4 regions of the Streptomyces sp. NPDC056738 genome follow, and region 1 is predicted to be linked to each of the others. Evidence: riboswitches for the same ligand, from Rfam matches in the RefSeq annotation. Region 1 holds a riboswitch; each other region holds the start of a gene.
What was found. Region 1 has a riboswitch for cyclic di-AMP ahead of ACFRIC_RS03920 (peptidoglycan DD-metalloendopeptidase family protein). Riboswitches for the same ligand answer to the same signal wherever they lie in the genome.
Positions count from the first base shown of each region.

Region 2: it holds a riboswitch for cyclic di-AMP, as region 1 does, so the genes downstream of both, ACFRIC_RS32270 (NlpC/P60 family protein) here and ACFRIC_RS03920 (peptidoglycan DD-metalloendopeptidase family protein) in region 1, are expected to answer to the same signal.
Region 3: it holds a riboswitch for cyclic di-AMP, as region 1 does, so the genes downstream of both, ACFRIC_RS19180 (C40 family peptidase) here and ACFRIC_RS03920 (peptidoglycan DD-metalloendopeptidase family protein) in region 1, are expected to answer to the same signal.
Region 4: it holds a riboswitch for cyclic di-AMP, as region 1 does, so the genes downstream of both, ACFRIC_RS03290 (NlpC/P60 family protein) here and ACFRIC_RS03920 (peptidoglycan DD-metalloendopeptidase family protein) in region 1, are expected to answer to the same signal.

Region 1 covers NZ_JBHTZF010000002.1:31,774-36,633, reverse strand. Annotated here, with positions in the region: gene ACFRIC_RS03935 (hypothetical protein) at 1-89, shown strand, start outside; gene ACFRIC_RS03930 (TetR/AcrR family transcriptional regulator) at 196-816, shown strand; gene ACFRIC_RS03925 (SGNH/GDSL hydrolase family protein) at 1,122-1,907, opposite strand; gene ACFRIC_RS03920 (peptidoglycan DD-metalloendopeptidase family protein) at 2,179-3,081, opposite strand; cyclic di-AMP (ydaO/yuaA leader) riboswitch at 3,086-3,243, opposite strand; gene ACFRIC_RS03915 (tyrosine-protein phosphatase) at 3,910-4,707, shown strand; gene ACFRIC_RS03910 (DUF6126 family protein) at 4,737-4,860, opposite strand, start outside.
Region 2 covers NZ_JBHTZF010000014.1:140,881-145,740, forward strand. Annotated here, with positions in the region: gene ACFRIC_RS32265 (tellurite resistance/C4-dicarboxylate transporter family protein) at 1-968, opposite strand, end outside; gene ACFRIC_RS32270 (NlpC/P60 family protein) at 1,102-2,283, opposite strand; cyclic di-AMP (ydaO/yuaA leader) riboswitch at 2,291-2,460, opposite strand; gene pcrA (DNA helicase PcrA) at 2,932-4,860, shown strand, end outside.
Region 3 covers NZ_JBHTZF010000006.1:483,599-488,458, forward strand. Annotated here, with positions in the region: gene ACFRIC_RS19170 (ATP-dependent Clp protease proteolytic subunit) at 123-758, shown strand; gene ACFRIC_RS19175 (hypothetical protein) at 766-1,071, shown strand; cyclic di-AMP (ydaO/yuaA leader) riboswitch at 1,409-1,605, shown strand; gene ACFRIC_RS19180 (C40 family peptidase) at 1,609-2,082, shown strand; gene ACFRIC_RS19185 (ATP-binding protein) at 2,343-2,804, opposite strand; gene ACFRIC_RS19190 (helix-turn-helix domain-containing protein) at 3,017-3,874, shown strand; gene ACFRIC_RS19195 (DUF397 domain-containing protein) at 3,886-4,110, shown strand; gene ACFRIC_RS19200 (8-amino-7-oxononanoate synthase) at 4,210-4,860, opposite strand, start outside.
Region 4 covers NZ_JBHTZF010000001.1:792,552-797,411, forward strand. Annotated here, with positions in the region: gene ACFRIC_RS03290 (NlpC/P60 family protein) at 1-1,790, opposite strand, end outside; cyclic di-AMP (ydaO/yuaA leader) riboswitch at 1,798-1,969, opposite strand; gene ACFRIC_RS03295 (hypothetical protein) at 2,450-2,626, shown strand; gene ACFRIC_RS03300 (alpha/beta fold hydrolase) at 2,639-3,385, opposite strand; gene ACFRIC_RS03305 (hypothetical protein) at 3,476-3,646, opposite strand; gene ACFRIC_RS03310 (beta-glucanase) at 3,771-4,475, opposite strand; gene ACFRIC_RS03315 (VOC family protein) at 4,806-4,860, opposite strand, start outside.

The DNA.
Region 1 (4,860 bases):
GCGAGGGACGGGTCACCGGCGGCGGACTGGAGTTCCTCCTCCTGGACGAGGAGGGGCGCATCAAGGCCGACTACCAGTTCGTCGACTGACACGGGGCCGCGTCCGCCGGAGGGGCCTCGCGGGAGGGCGAAAGGCGCTCCGGGCCGGGCCCGCTCCCACGGGGCTTTGGGCGAGAGGGCTGTGTAGGGTTGCCGCGTGGCGAGAGTCCGGTTGAGTGTGGCGGAGCGGCGTGGGGAGTTGCTGCGCGCCGCCGTCGAGCAGATCGAGGCGCGAGGTGTCGCGGCGGTACGGATCGCCGACGTGGCCTCGGCCCTCGGCGTGAGCAACGCGCTGGTGCTGTACCACTTCTCCACGAAGGAGAAGCTGGTCGCCGCCGCGTTCACCCACGCCGCCGAGGACGACCTCGCCCATCTGCGCAAGCTGCTCGGCCGCCGCACGACGGCCCTGCGCCGCCTTCGCGCCGCCGTGCGCTGGTACGCCCCGACGGGGCAGGCCAAGGGCTGGCGCCTGTGGATCGAGGGCTGGGCGGTCGCGCTGCGGGAGCCCGCGCTGTGCGAGGTCACCCGCGACCTCGACCGGCAGTGGAAGGCCGCCATGACCGAGGTGATCGCGGAGGGTGTGGCCGCCGGCGAGTTCCGCTGCCCGGACCCCGCGAGCGCGGTCCTCAGGCTCACGGCCCTGCTGGACGGCCTGGCGGTCCAGATGACCGCGTACTCCGGAGCGGTGTCACGGGCACGCACCCAGGAATGGGCCGACGAGGCCCTCGCCCGCGAACTGGGCCTGGAGCGCGAGGCGTTGATGGCAGCGGTGCGCTGACGCTCGCGCTGCCGCCCCGGTCCGGGACACGGTGAGCGGGGTCCCCGGCCCGCCTCGGGCCCGACCCGGCGCCTCCCCCGGACCGCGTGTCACCCGGCACCACGGTTCGGACCGTGGCACCGATGATCGTCCCTGACCCGCCGGTGGCGAGCGGCGCCCGCCGCACACCCGGAGCGCTGCGCCCGCGCGATGCGGGTGAACCGAATCCACCGGCCGGGCCGGGCCATGCCCGTCGGCCGGTCGGCCCTGCCGGCCGAACCGGTTCGGTGCGCCGAACCGGTTCCGTCGGCAGGGCCGGTCGCCGTTCAGGCCACCGACTCGATGCGCAGCTTGATGTCGTCCGGGGACAGGGCTCCCTTGGCCGAGACGTGGTCGCCCGAGGACTCCCCGCGCAGGCGCCGTCCGATCCAGGGGACCAGGTACTCGCGCGCCCACTGGATGTTGTCGCGGCGCACCTCCAGCGTGCCGCGCGGCGGGAGGGGCGGCCAGGGCTGGTCCGGGTCGGCCGGGACCTCGAGGCCGAGGACCTGTCCGGCACGGAGCGCCACCCGGGTGTGCCCCTCGGGCGAGAGGTGCAGCCGGTCGCCGTCCCAGGCCCGCCGGTCCTGGATCGTCTTCAGGGACCAGAGGTCGAGGACGGGACAGCCGTAGCGGTCCGCGATGGCCCGCACGTGTCCGTTGTAGGTGGCGATCTTTCCGCGCAGATGCTTGAGCACGGGAACGCCACGGGTGTCGAAGCCGGTCGTCACCATGACGGTGCCGACGGCGGAGGTGAGGTCGGCGATCGCGCGCTCGAAGCGCTCCGCGACCTCGTCGGGGTCGGTGCCGGGGCGGATGATGTCGTTGCCGCCGGCGCAGAACGAGACCAGGTCCGGGCCGAGTTCCTTGGCCCTCTGGAGCTGGGTCTCGACGATCTGGTCGAGCAGTTTGCCGCGCACGGCGAGGTTGGTGTAGTCGAAGTCGCCTTCGGGCCTGCGGTCCGCGAGAAGTACCGCGAACCGGTCGGCCCAGCCGACGAACGCTCCGTCGGGCCCAGGGTCGCCGACGCCCTCGGTGAAGCTGTCCCCCACCGCCACGTACGACCCGATCACTGATCTGTTGTCACTCTTCGAATCGTCTGCCACATCGAGCATGATTCACCTTTTGATGTGAGCTACGCGACCGTAGGGAAGGGTTGACGGGCGGTGAGATAAGCCACTCGCCAAGCATTGGTCAACTCTGGAATAAGGCCCGCGTCAAGGCTGTTGAAGCAGCGATCGACCCGAGGCCGCGCCGCGGGAACACCGAAGGCCGGAACCCCGGGGATCATGGGGTCCGGCCTTCGGAGATCTTCCTGCCGTCAGGAGCAGGAGGAGGAGGGGGTCAGCCCACCGCGACACCGTGCGAGCGCAGGTACGCGACCGGGTCGACGTCGGAGCCGTAGTCCGGAGTGGTGCGGATCTCGAAGTGCAGGTGCGGTCCGGTCACGTTGCCGGTCGCGCCGGAGAGACCGATCTGCTGTCCCGGGGTCACGGTCTGGCCCGCCGAGACGGACAGGGACGACATGTGGGCGTACTGGGAGTACTTGCCGTCGGCGTGCTGGATGACGACCTGGTTGCCGTACGCGCCGCCCCAGCCCGCGGAGACGACGGTGCCCGCGGCGATGGACTTGATCGTGGTGCCGGTCGGGACCACGAAGTCCACGCCCGTGTGGTAGCCGCTGGACCACATGCTGCCCGCCACCTTGTAGCCGGTGCCGACGCTGCTGCTGTCGACCGGCAGGTTGTAGCCGGAGGAGCTGTCGGCGGAGGCGGTGTCGGGCGCTGCCGTGGCGGCGGCCGGGGCCGCCTGGGCGGACTTCGCCGGGGTGGCCGTCCGGGTGGACGTGTGCGTCGCCGAGTGGGCGGCCGAGGCGGCCTTCTTGCCGAGCGACAGCTTCAGACCGGGGTGGATCAGCGAGGGGTCGCTGCCGATCGCGGAGCGGTTGTCGGCGTAGATCTTCTTCCAGCCGCCGCCGACGTTCTGCTCGTCGGCGATCTTCGACAGGTAGTCACCGCGCTTCACCGCGTACGTCTTGGCCGTGGCGGCCTTGGCGGTCTTCGCGGCGGGGGCGGCGGTCGCGGCCTTCTCGACATGCTGCGCGACGGCGGCGGCCGGGGTCGCGGCGTGGGCGCCCGTGGCTCCCATCAGGGGCAGCGCGAGTGCGGCGCCACCGGTTCCGGCCACGGCGATCGAGCGGGTGAAACGCAGGGACTTGGGACGGCGGTGCTTACCCTTCGCGGGCATGACGATTTCCTCTCCGGCGCCTGCGGGGTGAGCTGTCGGGTGCGGGCTGGAGATGCCCGGCCGCGCTGCTGCGCGGCTGTACCCCTAGCCTGTTCCGGAAACCGGACCAGGCACGGAACCTGTGGGTCCCCCGCTCCTGCCGTGTACGGGTGAGTGTGCGGATTCCGGGCGGCGGCAGGATTGGGCGTCCGTCCGGATTGAGGCAGAACGTAAGCGAGATGAGAGCGCGTCGACAACTATGGGCGGTTTCTGTGCGCTCGCCTTTCTTGATCCATGGGGAAATCGCCGTCACCCTCCGTGGAGTGACGATCTTCCGGGCCGCTCAACCCGCCCGTGAATCCTGGCGTGTTGACAATTGAGGACGGCAACGCATCGTCACGAATATGACCCTCCTCACGCGACTCGCCCCAGGTTGCCTTATTCCAGGGCCAGTTGTTACGAAGGCGCCTATTCGGACAGAAGGGTCAGATGCGACGCGCGTGGATATCCGACACATTCGGATCCCCGAGCGAGAGGGTGCACAAAACGGCACCCCATTAATGCGGCATTTCATCGCAATCGCCCCGCCGTTCCGGCGGGACGAGAAGGGCGCGGCCGGACCCGCGACCGATCCCGCGCACTAATCGCACGTACGTTCGATACGAGACCGCCGCGGAACCCTCTTCCTGGGCTTTCCGTCGGCCTTCCGCCCAGAGGGCGGCCGCCTGTGGACAACTCATTGCCCGAGACACCCATGTCGTATCGTCGAGAGCGCGAGCCGGTACAACTGCCGACGAGCGGCGCCGAGTCCAGCCCGGCGACGCCGGCGGCCGAATGGGAGGAGCCCCCGTGACGCAGCAGGTCCCGTCGACCGAGCCCGAGCTCGGCGGAGTGCGGAACTTCCGTGACGTGGGCGGACTGCCCACCGCGGACGGCCGGCGAGTGCGCTACGGGCGTCTGTTCCGCAGCGGCCACCTCGCGCACGCCACGGAGGAGGACGCCGCGTTCCTCACCTCCCTGGGCCTCCACACGATCTTCGACTTCCGCAACGCGGCGGACCAGAAGCTGGAGGGCCCGGACGTCGAGCTGCCCGGCGTACGGAACGTGAACCTCCCGCTGAGCGACCCCGCGGACGGCAGCGAGTTCTGGAAGATGGTCCGCGACGGCGACATCGACCAGCTCCGCGGACTCCTCGGTGACGGCAAGGCCGCGAACCGGATGATCAACTCCTACCGCACGATCATCAGCGAGCGCACCGCCGAGCACTCCCAGGTGCTGCACGCCCTGGCGGACGACAGCGTGCCCGCGCTGATGCACTGCGCGGCGGGCAAGGACCGCGCCGGTCTGTCCATCGCGGTCACCCTGCTCGCCCTCGGCGTCGAGCGCGAGGCGATCGTGACCGACTACCTGGAGTCGAACGCCGCGCACCGCCGTTACAAGGTCCACCGCAACGGCTCCTCGGCCGGCGCCTACTCCCCCGAGGTCATGGAACTGCTCAGTCCGCTGTTCGACGCGCGCGCCGAGTACCTGACGGCCGCCTTCGAGACGATCGAGGAGAAGTGGGGCGGCGTCGAGGCCTATCTCGAACAGGGACTGGGGCTCACGCCGGAGCTCCGGGAGCGCCTGCGCGCGCGGCTCCTGGACTGAGCCGGAGCCGCGCTCCGCGACCGGGGGATCTACTGGTTCTGCGCGCCCAGCGTGAAGAGCAGGTAGATGAAGGCCGCGAACAGGTGGCCGACGGCGACGTAGATGATCAGCCGCACCCACAGGGCGCGCGGGAACCTGTCCTCCATGGACCGG
Region 2 (4,860 bases), on a different contig from region 1:
TCGGATCCGAAGGCGAGAGCGGTACCCACGACCGCCAGGAGCCAGGCCGCCACCGCGATCCACAGCAGCACCTGCCCGGTCCCCTTGAGCCAGAAGACGTCGAGGGCGGCCGAGACCGCGAGCGTGGCCACCGCCGACATCCCCATCGGGAAGACGGACGACCAGCGCCGTACGTCGTACCGCGGGCGCGGCCACACCACCTCCGCGACGGCCAGCAGGAAGTAGCAGACGAGGTCCAGCACGAGCAGCGCGCCGGTCGTGGCGCGCAGGACGCCCTGGTCGTCGTTGTTCCACAGATACGGATTCACGTCGTGCGCCACGACGAGCCCGGCCCCGGCCAGCGCCGAGATGCCCAGCGCGCCGGCCGCGATCCAGTGGTCCCCGGCGCCCTTCCGCACCTCCCGCGGGTCGAAGTTCGCGAACGAGACGACGTAGAGCGCGACCCCCACCCAGAACAGCGTCATCGCGGCGTGCGCCAGCCAGTCCGAGCCCACCTCGGCGGCGATCGTCGAGCCGAGGACCGAGAGCCCCTGCGTGGCCACGCAGACGAGGAACACCTCTCCCGCCATCCGGCGCCGCCAGTGCCGCAGCACGGTCAGCAGCAGGACCGGCCAGAGCACGGCCGACAGCGCGAGCAGGACCTCGGCGAGCGTCCGCCATCCAAGGGTCGCGAACCGGGTGCCGAGCACGGTGGTCGCCGCGACCGCGTCGAGCCCCGCCGGGGCGGCGGCCCGTCGCGCCCATTGCGCCCGGTCGCCCACCAGGCGGGCGAGGAAGTCCGAGGCGAGCCCGACCCAGGCGAGCGACGCGAGGACCAGCGCGATCCGCGACAGGACCTCGTAGCCGGTCAGGTACAGCCCGGTCGAGAGGATGCCGGTGGCCATGACGGCGGCGCCGGCGGCGGGGGCCCACCCCGCCCACCAGGCGCGGAGCGGAATGGTGTCCGTCATGTCCGGTGTGTCTGGCATGCGTCGATGCTAGGGACCCGTCGAGCGGTTGCGGGCGGGCCACGCGCGGGCGGCGACGAAAACGCGGGGCACGCGCGCGGGGATCGGCAGACCCCGGCGCCCGTGCCCCGCGAGAGGGGCTTCCGCGTCCGGGCTACGCCGGGCGCACCACGCTGTGGATCGCCGAGGTGCCGTCGTAGTAGATCGACTCCTCGCGGACGTACGCTCCCGGCTTCGGCGCGTGGATCATCATGCCGTCGCCGATGTAGATGCCGACGTGGCTGATGTCGTCGTAGAAGAAGACCAGGTCGCCGGGCCGGGCGTCGGCGAGGGAGACCGTCGTGCCGGCGTTCACCTGGTCGTAGGTGACGCGCGGGAGGCTGACGCCCGCGGCCTTCCAGGCGGCCTGGGTCAGGCCCGAGCAGTCGTAGGAGTCCGGGCCGGTGGCGCCCCAGACGTACGGCTTGCCGATCTGCGCGCGGGCGAACGCGAGCGCCTCCGCCGCCTTCGACGAGGAGCTCGTGGTCGTCGATCCCGACGACGACCCGGCCGTCGAGCCGGCGGCCGAGCCGGTGGCCGGGTCGGCCGTGCCGTCCGACGAGGACTGCGACTGGGCGGCCTTCTCCGCGGCGGCCTGCTGCTTCGCCAGCTCCGCCGCCTTGGCCGCGGCCTGTTCCCGCTTCTTCTTCTCGATCGCCGCCAGCCGCGCCTTTTCCTCGGAGTTCAGCTTCGAGAGCAGATCCCGGGCCTCGGAGAGCTTGCGCTGCACGTCGGCCTTGGACGTCTTGAGCGCCTTCTGCGAGGCGGTCAGCGACTCCAGGCTCTCGGTGGCCTCCGTCCGCTTCTTGGTGGTGGCCGCCTGCTCCGTGATGTAGTCGTCGACGGCCGCCTTCTGGCGGGTCGTCAGGCGGCTCATCAACTGGGTCTGGTCGAAGTAGTCCTGGGGGTTGTCGGCGAGCAGCAGGGTCGCGGTGGAGGGCGCGGCGGCCCCCGTGCGGTACTGCGCCGCGGCGAACGTCCCCAGTTCCTCGCGCGCGCTGTTGAGCTTCTCGGTGCGCTGGGCGACGTCGTCGAGCAGGGTGTCGACGCGCTTGCGCTGCTCGGCGGTCTTCTCCCGGGTCGCGTTGTACTTGTCGGTGGCGGTCTCGGCCTGGTGGTAGAGGTCGTCGACCTTCTTGGAGACCTCTTCGATGCTGGGCCGGGGCTCGGCCGAGGGGGTGGCGTCGGCGGTCTGGGAGAGCAGGGCCACGGAGGTGAGTGCCGCTGTGGCGAGGAAGGGGGTCCGTATGCCCCCGATGCGCGTGCCGGTGGGACGCGCCTTGCGGTGTGACGCCAAGAGAGGCGACTCCTTCCGTCATCCGCCTGCCGAGTTAGCTGTCGGGTTCGGGCGGGTGGTTCCGGAAGGCTGCCCTACGGTCCGTGCCCCACGGGGCGGTTGGACCGATTCACCCCAAAGTCGGTGGGTCCCCGGCTCCGGGGCCTCGCGGCACACCGGATTCGGCGGAGGCCGCCCGGCCCGGCGGAGTTCGCCGGATGCGGTCGAGCGGCCTTCGAGCACGCTAGCCAACGGGTGTGGCCCGTGTGAAGGTTGATGCCCGATACGTCCGATACATTTTCGTGACCATTCGCCAGGTGCGGCAGAGCGGCAGTGCGCCAGGGCGGCAGTGCGCCAGGTGCGGCAGACGCCACAGGTGTCGCGGGTGCGGCCGGGTGCGGCGGGTGCGGCGGTGCACAGGTGCCGGGGGTGCGGCACATGTCGCTGGTGTCGCGGGGGCAGTGCGGGCGGCGACGGGCGCATGCCTCGACCACGGTCCGGGGCGACCCTTCACGCCGGGTGCCCGTACGGTCGCGCACGGTCGCGGGGTGGGATCTCGGCGGAGGCAGGGGGCTTACCTGGTGTCCGCCGGGCGCCTCGTCACGACTTCGGGCCGAGTTCTCGGGGTGGCGGCGGGCTGTCAGTGGGGCGGCCTAGACTCGGAGAGCGATGAGCAGCCTCTTTGACGACAGCTTCCTGGCGAACCTCAAGCCCTCCGCGGGCCACGAGGACGAACACCCGCCGCCGCCCGAGGACGATCACGTACCGGAGCCGGTTCCGGACGATCTGTTCGGCGGGAAGTTCGACCTGCCGCCGAGCCGGGACGCGTACTACCGCGACGGCGCGCCCAGGCCCGCCGTGGACCCCGCGGCCCTGCTGGACGGACTGAACGAGAACCAGCGCGCGGCCGTGGTGCACTCCGGCTCCCCGCTGCTCATCGTGGCCGGCGCCGGCTCGGGCAAGACGCGTGTGCTCACCCACCGCATCGCGCACCTGCTGGGCGAGCGCGACGTCCACCCCGGCCAGATCCTCGCGATCACGTTCACCAACAAGGCCGCCGGTGAGATGAAGGAGCGTGTCGAGGCGCTCGTCGGCCCGCGCGCCAACGCGATGTGGGTGATGACCTTCCACAGCGCCTGCGTCCGCATCCTCCGCCGCGAGAGCAAGACCCTCGGCTTCACCTCGTCCTTCTCGATCTACGACGCCGCCGACTCCAAGCGCCTGATGGCCCTCGTCTGCCGTGATCTCGACCTCGACCCCAAGCGGTTCCCGCCGAAGTCGTTCAGTGCCAAGATCTCGAACCTGAAGAACGAGCTGATCGACGAGGAGGACTTCGCCGCCCAGGCCGCCGACGGCTTCGAGAAGACCCTCGCCCAGGCGTACGCGATGTACCAGTCGAGGCTGCGCGAGGCCAACGCGCTCGACTTCGACGACCTGATCATGACCACGGTCAACCTGCTGCGCGCCTTCCCGGACGTCGCCGAGCACTACCGCCGCCGCTTCCGGCACGTCCTCGTCGACGAGTACCAGGACACCAATCACGCCCAGTACGCCCTCGTCCGCGAACTCGTGGGGACCTCCGAGCACCCCGTGGACGTACCGCCCAGCGAGTACGACCTGCCTCCGGCCGAGCTGTGCGTCGTGGGTGACGCGGACCAGTCGATCTACGCCTTCCGCGGCGCGACCATCCGCAACATCCTCCAGTTCGAGGAGGACTACCCGAACGCGACGACGATCCTCCTGGAGCAGAACTACCGCTCCACCCAGACGATCCTGTCCGCCGCCAACGCGGTCATCGAGCGCAACGAGTCCCGCCGCCCCAAGAACCTGTGGACCAACGCGGGCGCCGGCTCGAACATCACGGGCTACGTCGCGGACACCGAGCACGACGAGGCCCAGTTCGTCGCCGAAGAGATAGACCGCCTCACCGACGCGGGCGACGCCAGGGCCGGCGACGTCGCGGTCTTCTACCGCACGAACGCGCAGTCCCGTGTCTTCGAAGAGATCTTCATCCGCGTCGGCCTGCCGTACAAGGTCGTCGGCGGTGTCCGCTTCTACGAGCGCAAGGAGGTCCGGGACGTCCTCGCCTACCTCAGGGTGCTGGCCAACCCCGAGGACTCGGTCCCCATGCGCCGCATCCTGAACGTGCCCAAGCGCGGGATCGGCGACCGCGCCGAGGCGATGATCGACGCCCTGGCGCAGCGCGAGAAGATCAGCTTCCCGCAGGCGCTGCGCCGCGTCGACGAGGCCTACGGCATGGCCGCGCGCTCCACCAACGCGGTCAAGCGGTTCAACACGCTCATGGAGGACCTCCGTACGATCGTCGAGTCCGGTGCGGGCCCGGCGACCATCCTGGAGGCCGTCCTCGAACGCACCGGCTATCTCGCCGAGTTGCAGGCCTCGACCGACCCGCAGGACGAGACCCGGATCGAGAACCTCCAGGAACTCGCCGCCGTGGCCCTGGAGTTCGAGCAGGAGACCGGCGAGGACGAGACCCCGGCCGGACTCTCCGCGTTCCTGGAGCGGGTCGCGCTCGTCGCCGACTCCGACCAGATCCCGGACGAGGAGGACGGCAACGGCGTCATCACCCTGATGACC
Region 3 (4,860 bases), on a different contig from region 1:
ACGGCACCCTCGGCCACCTTCCCGTCCGGGCATGCCGCCGTTTCTGCTCTCAGCAGGGCCCTCTTCCGCAGAGACGTACGTCCTGTACATTTTTTACAGACGTCGATCTGAGGAGGCGCGCCATGGACAGCCCGTCCGCCCGCTATGTCCTGCCCGAGTTCACGGAACGCACGAGCGCGGGACACCGGACCCTGGACCCCTACGCGAAGCTGCTCAGCGAGCGGATCGTGTTCCTCGGGACGCCGATCGACGACACGTCGGCGAACGACGTGACGGCCCAGTTCATGTACCTCGAACACCAGGCGCCCGAGCAGGACATCTCGCTGTACATCAACTCCCCCGGCGGCTCCTTCGCCGCGATGACCGCGATCTACGACACGATGCGGTTCGTCACCTGCGACGTCGAGACGGTCTGCCTGGGCCGGGCGGCCTCGGCCGCGGCCGTGCTGGTGGCGGGCGGCACTCCGGGCAAGCGGCTCGCGCTGCCGGGGGCCCGCTTCCTGCTCCACCAGCCGTCGGCGGCCGAGCCGCTCCAGGGCCAGGCGAGCGACCTGCTCATCCAGGCCGAGGAGTTGCTGCGGACCCGTCGGACGCTGGAGGAGATGCTTGGGCGCCACACGGGCCGGAGTCCGGAGCAGGTCGCGGCGGACATCGAGCGCGACAGGATCCTCGACGCGCCGGAGGCCCTGGCCTACGGGCTGATCGACCGGATCGTCCCGAGCCGCAGGTCCGCGCTCGACACGCCCGGCGCGAGGTGAGCGGCCGATGATCCCGGACCTTCCCCCGCTGCCCGCGCTGACCCGCGCGGAGGCCGAACTCATCGACCGCTATCTCGACGTCGTCGACCTCCTCGGCCGGATCAACCCCTCCCGCCCCGGAGACACCTATCGCGGCCTGAGGGCGGCTCAGGCACTGGTCGGCAAGGCGGAGGCCCTGCGGGACGCGCTCACGCTGATGCATCAGCGGGGCGAGAGCGAGGTGCACGCCCCGACGCTGGCGCAGGCCCTGCGGGTGCTCGGCGGAGAGCGGCGGGCGGCCCGGGTCACCGTGCCTCCCGAGTCCGGAAGTTGACGGACACCCACCGACGGGCCGGCCCGCGCCGAAGCGGCATGACGTCCGGACCACGACTCAAACGGACCGGATGGTGTACCCCCTGACGGCGTATTCATCGGTCCCTTCCCTGACCCCTCCGAGTTGCGCAACACGCTGAGTCCGGACGCCGGATGAGCCCCGTCGTCGCAGGTGCGGGCCTCATCGCCGTCCCCAACACGTGCTCGAACGGAGGGGTGTTCACTCGAACAGTCGAGTGGTGAGTAAGCCCACAAAACACCGGTTCCGCTCGGATTTTCCGACTCTGATGAGTGAAGATCCCTTCCGACGACAAGCCCCCGCCACAGCGGCGGGGCGGTCCGGGCGGACGCCGAGTCCTGCCGCCGCCCGGATGCCCGGTCGACAGGAGTGGATCGGCAGGAGTGGAGGACCCAGCTAGACGGGTCGCCGGAACAGTTCCGGGCGGCCCTTGGGGTGAAGCCGCAGCAGCGGCCGGGCAACTTCGCCAGCCCGAATCCGACAGGTCATCCTTCACAGGCGGCTGACGAAGGGTTGCGCATGACTGCGCTCAATCGTGTCCCGTCGCTGTGGACCCGGGCCGGTACGGCCTCGGCGCTCACACTTGCCGCCGTCGGCGGCAGCCTGGTGGTTCCCGGTGTCGCACCAGACGCCGAGGCGGCCACCGTCGCGACGCGGGCACTCCAGGTCGCGGCGTCGAAGCACGGCTCCCCCTACCAGTGGGGCGCCACCGGACCGCACCGCTTCGACTGCTCGGGGCTCACGCTCTACTCGTACAAGAAGGCGGGCAAGAAGCTGCCTCGTACGGCCGCGGCCCAGTACAACAAGACGCACCATGTCTCGGCCTCGCACCGCAAGGCCGGTGACCTCGTGTTCTTCCACTCGGGCCGGAACGTGTACCACGTCGGCATCTACGCCGGTAAGGGAAAGATCTGGCACTCCCCGAAGACCGGGGAAGTGGTGAAGCTCCAGAAGATCTGGACGAGAAGCGTCTGGTACGGCAGGGTCGGCTGACCCTTTCGCCCGGGGCGGCGGACCCTCGCCGCCCCGGCGCGAGCGCCCTCAGGGCCGCTGTGACGCCCTCCCGGCCCCTCGCGGGCCGACCGGGGCCGGGGGCGGCCCTTGTGGGCCGACCATGGCCGCCGCGGCTTTCGTGGGGCCACTGACGACCGCCGCGCCTCAATGGCCGCTGACCGCCGCGGCCTCAATGGGCCGCTGACGACCGCCGCCGCCCCCAAGGGCCATGACGACCGGTCGCCCCGTGGCGGCGTCCCTCAGGGCTCCTGGGGCGGCCACCCGGCCGGCACCGGCTGGACGGGCACCGTCCACGGGAGCTCGATGGAGACCGTCTTGCCGCCCTCCCGGGTCGGTACGACGGTGAGCCTGCCGCCGCATTCGGCGGTGAGCCAACGGATGATCACCATGCCGCGGCCGTTGTCCTGCTGGACGGCCGCGGGCAGCCGCTTCGGAAAGCGCGGATGGCTGTCGGTGACCCCGATACGCAGCCGCTCCTCCCGGTCGAGACGCACGCCGACCGTGAAGGTGGGCGACTGCCCGAACGTGTGCTGCACGGCGTTGGTCGCCAGTTCCGACACGATCAGCCGCACGGTCTCGGCGACGTCGCAGTCCCCCGGCAGGCCCCATTCGGACAGCACTTCGGCGACGAAATTTCGGGCCACGGAAACCGAGACCGGTTCGCTCGGCAGGGTGACGGATGCTTCCTGATGGTCTGCCATGGCGACGTTCGTCCCTTTCCCACGGGACCGGAGCCCGACACTGAGCGGATGGTTCGAGTACGGTCCCGGACTGGTGCTTGCGCCAGACTGCCATTACCGGGCCGGTCGCGGGTGCGATCCACCGAGTAATGCATATATCTGTCGCTCGATGCGGTGAACTCTGCGTCGGCAGAGCGTATTCGGACGACTTGGAAGGAGTAAGGAGAACAGCCATGCAGCACGGTCCCGCGGTGCGCCGCCGCAAGCTCGGAGCCGAACTGCGCGCGCTGCGCGCGGGCACGGGGCTCACGAGCGGGGAGGCGGCCCGCCTGCTCGGCTGGCACCAGTCGAAGGTGAGCCGCATCGAAACCGGCACCAGCGGGGTGAAACCGGCCGATGTGGAACGCCTGTTGCACGCGTACGGCGTCGAGGATCCCGAACTGCGCCGGCTCCTGGTCGTGTTGGCGGGCTCCGAGGTCAACGGCCGCCACCACTGGTGGCACGCGTACCGCGGGGTCCTCCCGCCGGAGTACCGGGACTTCATCAGCCTGGAGTCCGGCGCCAGCGCGATGCGCACCCTGGAGACCTCCGTCGTGCCCGGGCTGCTGCAGACACCGGAGTACGCCCGCGCGGTGACGCGGGCCGCCGTGGACGGACTGGAGGAGAGCAAGCTCGACGCCCTGGTCGAAGTGCGTCTGGCCCGGCAGGACGTGCTGCGCTCGGACCCGCCGCTCGAACTGTCCGCCGTCCTGGACGAGGCCGTGCTGCGCCGTGAGGTGGGCGGCCCCGACGTCATGGCACGCCAGCTCCGCCGGCTGCGGGAGGCCGCCGTGCTGCCTCAAGTACGGCTCCAGGTACTGCCGTTCGCGGCCGGCGCGCACATCGGCGTGACCGGCCCTTTCGTTATCTTCTCATTTCCGAACACAACCGATCTGGATGTGGTTGTTCTCGACCACTTGACGAGTAGCCTCTATCTCGAACGGAAAGAGGACCTCCAGGCATACGCCGAGGCCTTCAACGCCCTTCAGTTCCACGCCCTTTCACCCGAGGACTCGTTGGACTACATCGCCTCGATAGGCGACGACACGTAAGGAGGCACGTCATGTCTGCAATGCCTCGGTACGTACCCTCCAGCACTTCGCTGCTCCATGTGCGCTGGCTGCGCAGCAGTCGCAGTACCGGGATGAACAACTGCGTCGAGACCGCACGCCCGGGCACCGGACCCTGGTCCGGAATGGTCGCGGTGCGCGATTCCAAGAACACGGCGGGACCCGCCCTGCTGTTCACCCCGGACGTCTGGGAGGAGTTCATCACCGGGCTGAACTGACCCCGCACGGTTCACCGCTCCACCGCACCACCGGCCGGCCACCCCTGCATCTGTCCGGCCGAACGCTCCACCCGCTCGTCGATCGACCGCTCCACCGGTTCACCGGTTCCGGCTGATCACGTCCACCGCGTGCTCGATCTGCTCCTCGGTGAGGTCCGCGCGGGCCGTCAGTCGCAGCCGCGAAACACCGTCGGGCACCGACGGGGGACGGAAACAGCCGACGGCGAGGCCCGCCTCGCGACAGTCGGCCGCCCATCGCACCGCCCGTTCGGGGGACGGTGCCCGCACGGAGACGACCGCGGCATCCGGTCGTACCGCGGAGAGACCCTCCGCCGTCAATCGCGCGTGCAGCGCCCTGGCCACCTCGCGCGCCCGCGCGGCCCGCTCCGGCTCACGGCGCAGCAGGCGCAGGGCCGCGAGCGCCGCGCCCGCCGCCGCCGGCGCCAGGCCGGTGTCGAAGATGAAGGTGCGCGCCGCGTTGATCAGGTGGTCGATCACGGCCGCCGGGCCGAGGACCGCGCCGCCCTGGCTGCCGAGCGACTTGGACAGCGTGACGGTCACGACGACGTCCGGGTCCCCCGCGAGCCCCGCGGCGTGCGCGGCGCCCCTGCCGCCGTCGCCCAGGACCCCGAGCCCGTGCGCGTCGTCGACGACGAGGCCGGCGCCGTACTCACGGGACGCGAGCGCGAGTTCGGCGAGCGGGGCCGCGTCGCCGTCCACCGAGAAGACCGTGTCGGAGACGGTGACGGC
Region 4 (4,860 bases), on a different contig from region 1:
GGGCTGCCGATCTGGGCACGGGCGAAGGCGACCGCCTCGGCGGCCCTGCTGTCGTGGCCGACGACCGGCGGGGCGGCGGCTGCGCCGGCGACGAGGCTGTCGATGTCGAACCCGGGGCTGGTGCCGGCGGCCCCGGGAGCGGCGGGCCACGCCTGCTGGTTGCCGTTCGGCCGCAACGACTGCCGCCAGGCGTCGTCGACCGGCGGGGGCGGCGGCTGGTTCGCGGGGGGCATCGGGGCCGACGGGTAGGCGGCGGGTGGCGGGGTGGCCTCGTACGCGGGCGGCTGCGGTGCCGGCTCGCTCACCGGAGGCATGGGGGCCTGCTGGTAGGCGGCGGCGCGCGGCGCCGTCTCGTACGCCGGGGGCTGGGGCGCCGGCTCACTCACCGGAGGCATCGGGGCCGGCTGGTACCCGCTGGGCCGCGTCGGCTTGTCGTACGACAGCGGCAGGAGCACGGAGGTGTACTCCGGGGCCGGGGCGGGCGCTTCGTACCCGGGGGGCAGGATGACCGCCTTGGGCTGGGCGGCCGGGGGCGCGGGCTCGTACGGCCGGGGCATGGAGCCCGTGTCGAAGACCCCGGGCGCGGGCGCGGCCTGCGGAGCCGCCTCGTACGCGGCCGGCTGGGGCGCCGCCTGGAACGCGGGCGCCTGGGCGACCGACGGGAACGTGCCGGTCTGAGCGGCGGACGGGAACGGGGCGGCCTGCGGAGCCGACGGGAACGCGGTGGGCTGGGCGACCGACGGGAACGAGCCCGACTCACCGACCGCCGGGAAGGTGCCGGACTGGCCGACCGCCGGGAAGGAACCGCTCTGGCCGACGGCCGGGAACGAACCTGTCTGGCCGACAGTCGGGAAGGAACCCGTCTGACCGACCGAGGGGAACGAACCGGTCTGGCCGACGGACGGGAAGGAGCCGGTCTGACCGACGGACGGGAAGGTGCCGGACTGGCCGACCGCCGGGAACGAACCGGTCTGACCGACCGACGGGAAGGAGCCCGTCTGACCGACGGACGGGAAGGAACCGGTCTGGGCCACGGACGGGAACGAACCCGACTGACCCACCGCCGGGAACGAACCGGTCTGGCCGACGGACGGGCGGTACTCGATCGCCGGCGCCTGCGCGACGGGCATGCCCTGCCGTGCCGCGTGCCGCGCGATCAGTTCCCGGGCGACGCCGAGCTTGCGCCGGGCGCTCTGCTTCTTGACGTACGGCGAGGACTGCTGCGACGCGGCGGCCGGAGCGGCCCCGGCGCGGAGCCCCGCACGGACCGCCACCTCGGATCCCGGCACCGCCGGAGCACCGCCGGCCGGGAGCGCGGCCACCGGACCGGCGGTCAGCTCCAGGGCGGGCCGCCCACCCGGTTCCGACGTCGGACCGGCGGTCAGCTCCAGCACCGGAGCCGCCGTCAACTCGGCCACCGGCCGGACGAGTTGTTCGAGCTCGTAGATCGTCGGAAGGTCCGAGGAGGATCCCTTGGACCCCTTCGCACCCTCCTTCGGACGGGCACCGGCGCCACCGCGTTCGGGCTTCCTGTCGGCCGGGAGCGAGGCCGGAGCCGAGGGTCCGAACCGGGAACGCGCCCCGTCGAACCACTGCCGCATCAGGTCGTCCTGGGCGGCGTCGGAAACCCCGCTCCCCTGCCCCGGGCCCCGCCGGCCCTGCCTGCGACTGGAGTTCGCCAAGGCGCGGGTCCCGTTGAAGTTACCGGTGGCGAGCTCCGCCTGGTCGTAGAGGGACGAGAGTCTTCGGGCGACTTCTTCGCCACTGGGCGGGGTGCGTTCCGGCGCCATGGAGTGGTGCTCCTTCCGTCGTCCGCCTACCGGGTTAGCTGTCGGGTTCGGGCGGACGATTCCGGAAGGTATGCCCTACGGCCCCTGCCCCGAAAGGCAGTTGACCGATTCACCCCAGGTTCGGTGGGTCCCCGGCTCCCGCTGCCACGAGGACGGGCAGGACTCGGCGGAGGCCGCACCGCCCGGCGAACTTCGCCGGAGGGAGTCGGGCGGCCTGGTCGCCAACTTAGCGAGGGTGTGCACCCGATGTGAAGATCCACGTCCCAGATGTCCGATACATTTTCGTGACCTTCATCGCACCATCCCGCAGCGCGACCGTGAGGACACGGGCCGTACTCGAAAAGGCGGCTGAGCACGGCCGTTGAGGGGACCGGCGCCCGGCGCCCGGTCCGGACCCGCGGGGGACGCGCGGAGCCGAGCCGGATGTGTCGAAAGTGTGCACGGAACTGGCGTTCCCTGGCAGGTCGTTCGACATCGGCGGCGCCCTTTGGTCATACCTTGACCGGTTCTGGCCGAGCTGGCCGGATCACCGCTGGGACCACGTGCCGCCCGTACCGTCGATGCACGTCAGACCACGCGAGCGAGTCGAGGATCCCCACGTGCACGATGCGCCGATCTATGCCCAACTCATCTCCGAACGCGGTGACATACCGACACTCGTGCGAAGCGAAGCACGTCGGCTGCAACGCGATTTCGAGTGGATCCTGAGCTGGGATCCGTCGTCGGGCGTCCCGCTCCCCTCCTCCGCCGCGCGCCCGGCGTCCGGTTCGCGCCGCGCCTTCTCCCCCGCCCCCGACCCCGACGACCGACTCGACACACCGGGCTCGGGCAACTGAGGTGGGCGCACTCTAGAGAACGTCCGGCTCCCCGCCCGGTCGTTCGGCGGGGAGCGGGTCGAGGCCGTCGCGGATCCGGGTCACCAGCTCGGCTACCGTCGCAGCCGTGGCGCGGTGCCAGGTCCGCGCACGGCGGAGCATCGCGTGGTCACCGCCCTCGACCCGCACGGCGCTCGCGGAGGAACCCTCCTCCAGCGCCCGGCGGACGAGGGCGAACGACTCCGCAGGGTCGGTGACCCGGTCCCGGTCCCCGTGGAGCACGATGACGCGTTTGTCCCGCAAGTGGGCCACCGGCTCGCCTTCCGGGCACCAGGGTGCCAGCGCCACCACGGCACGGACCCGCGGCGCGGCCGCGGCCCGCAGCGCCGCGCGCCCGCCCATCGAGTGACCCACGAGCACGACCGGCACCTCCCCCACCAGAGCGGCGAGTTCGTCGAGTGCCCGCAGGACGTCGGCGAGGGGGTCGGCGTCCGCGCCGTTCCATCCCCGGTGCCGGTAGCGCACCTCCCCGACGAAGGTGTCCGCGTCCGGCAGGGCCCGTGTCACGGAGCGCACGAAGGGCCGCATCCGGGCGCGTGCCAGGTTCCACGGCCGCAGCGGAGCCTTGCTGTCGGCGGTGCCGCCGTGCAGGACCAGTACGGCCGCACGCGCCGGTGCCGCGTCCGGACGGGGGGTACGGCAGGGCCGCAGCGCCACGGAGTCGGGGCTCTCCCCGGACCCGGACACATCGTCCGCGGACATCCGCACAGAGCCTCGCATGACACCCCTCCACTCTCGCGGCGCTTCGTGCACGCCTCGCACTGGACCGTGAGGAGGGATCCTCTCACCGGCCACGGGCCCGCCCCAAGCTCACTCCTTGGGCTCGGGCCGCGGGCGGTAGCCGTTGCGCCACTCCTGGTAGAAGCGCCAGAGGCGGGCCGCCTGCGGGCAGCGTCCCGACTCCCGCTGGCACGTGCGGCAGTTGCCCACGTGACTGACGTAGGCGGACTCGGGGGCGTCCCCCGGTTGCGGATTCGGCATGGCCCTCGGCACCCGTCGGCGCGACGCGCACGGGCGCGACGTCGCTTCTGATGCCGTACTTCCGCGCCAAGGGCCCCGGCGGATGCACCTGCCCGGCTGCATCTGCCGGGGCCCCGCTCCGGCGTCAGTCGAGAAGGCCGGCCTCGTACTCCTCGGTCGCGGGGAAGGGCCTGCCGACCAGGGGTCTGCGGACCGTCAGCCGGGCCACCTCGAAGTCCATCTCGGAGGCCTCGGGAGGCGGCGGCGGATGGTAACGCCCCGCGCAGACGGAGAGGTTGACGATGAGATAGGCGTGCCAGGACCTGCCCACTCCGCGCCGGTCGTCGAAGGCCCGGATCCCGTTCACCCACCACACGACCCGGAGGGCGCCGAACTCGACCACGAGGTCCACCCAGGCACCCGGCTGGATCGCCTGGTTGCGGTAGTAGCGGTGGGTGTTGCGCACATGGTTGGACAGTTCCAGCAGGTCGGGGTTGTCGGGGTGGTACTCGAAGACGTCGATCTCCTGACCGCCGTCCCGCCACGTCCAGATCGCCGGCCAGGCCCCCGTCACCGTCGGCAGTTTGACCCGCGCCTCCAGCACGTCCCCGGTGCGGACCATGAACCCGTCCGCGCTGCCCTCGGTGGTCAGCAGACCCGCGTCCCAGTCGCCGTCCGGACGCCTGGTGGCCCGGAAGCGGCCTGTCCGGCTGTAGGAGGGGTCCGTGACCAGATGGTCGAGCTTGCCGTCGTCCGGGTTGACCGGACCGCCGTCGGGATAGGCCCAGGAATGGCCCGCGACCCACTGGCGGGCCGAGGCGAAATCCGCCGTGAAGACGACATCGGACACGGGGCACTCCTCGATGACGGCGTTTCGCGAACGTCCAGGTTCTCCCCGAGCCACGGACATCCACGCCCCGTTCACCCCAACTTGCCACAAAACAACCCATCGGGGTGAACCGGCGGCACTCCGGCGCGCGGCGCCTTCCGCATACCGCGCCCTGACGCCCGCGTCCCGCGCCCCGCACGCCTCGGAGGTCGCACCACGACGCCCGCCGCCCACGCACCGGTTCGGCCGGCTGCCCGGCCGGGCGCCGCATCCCGCGGTCCCGGCCGGGCGCCGCATCCCGCGGTCCCGGCCGGGCGCCGCATCCCGCGGTCCCGGCCGGGCGCCGCCCCGCTACAGGTAGGGGCGGGTGATCAGCTCGATGGCGTGGCCGGCCGGGTCCTTGAAG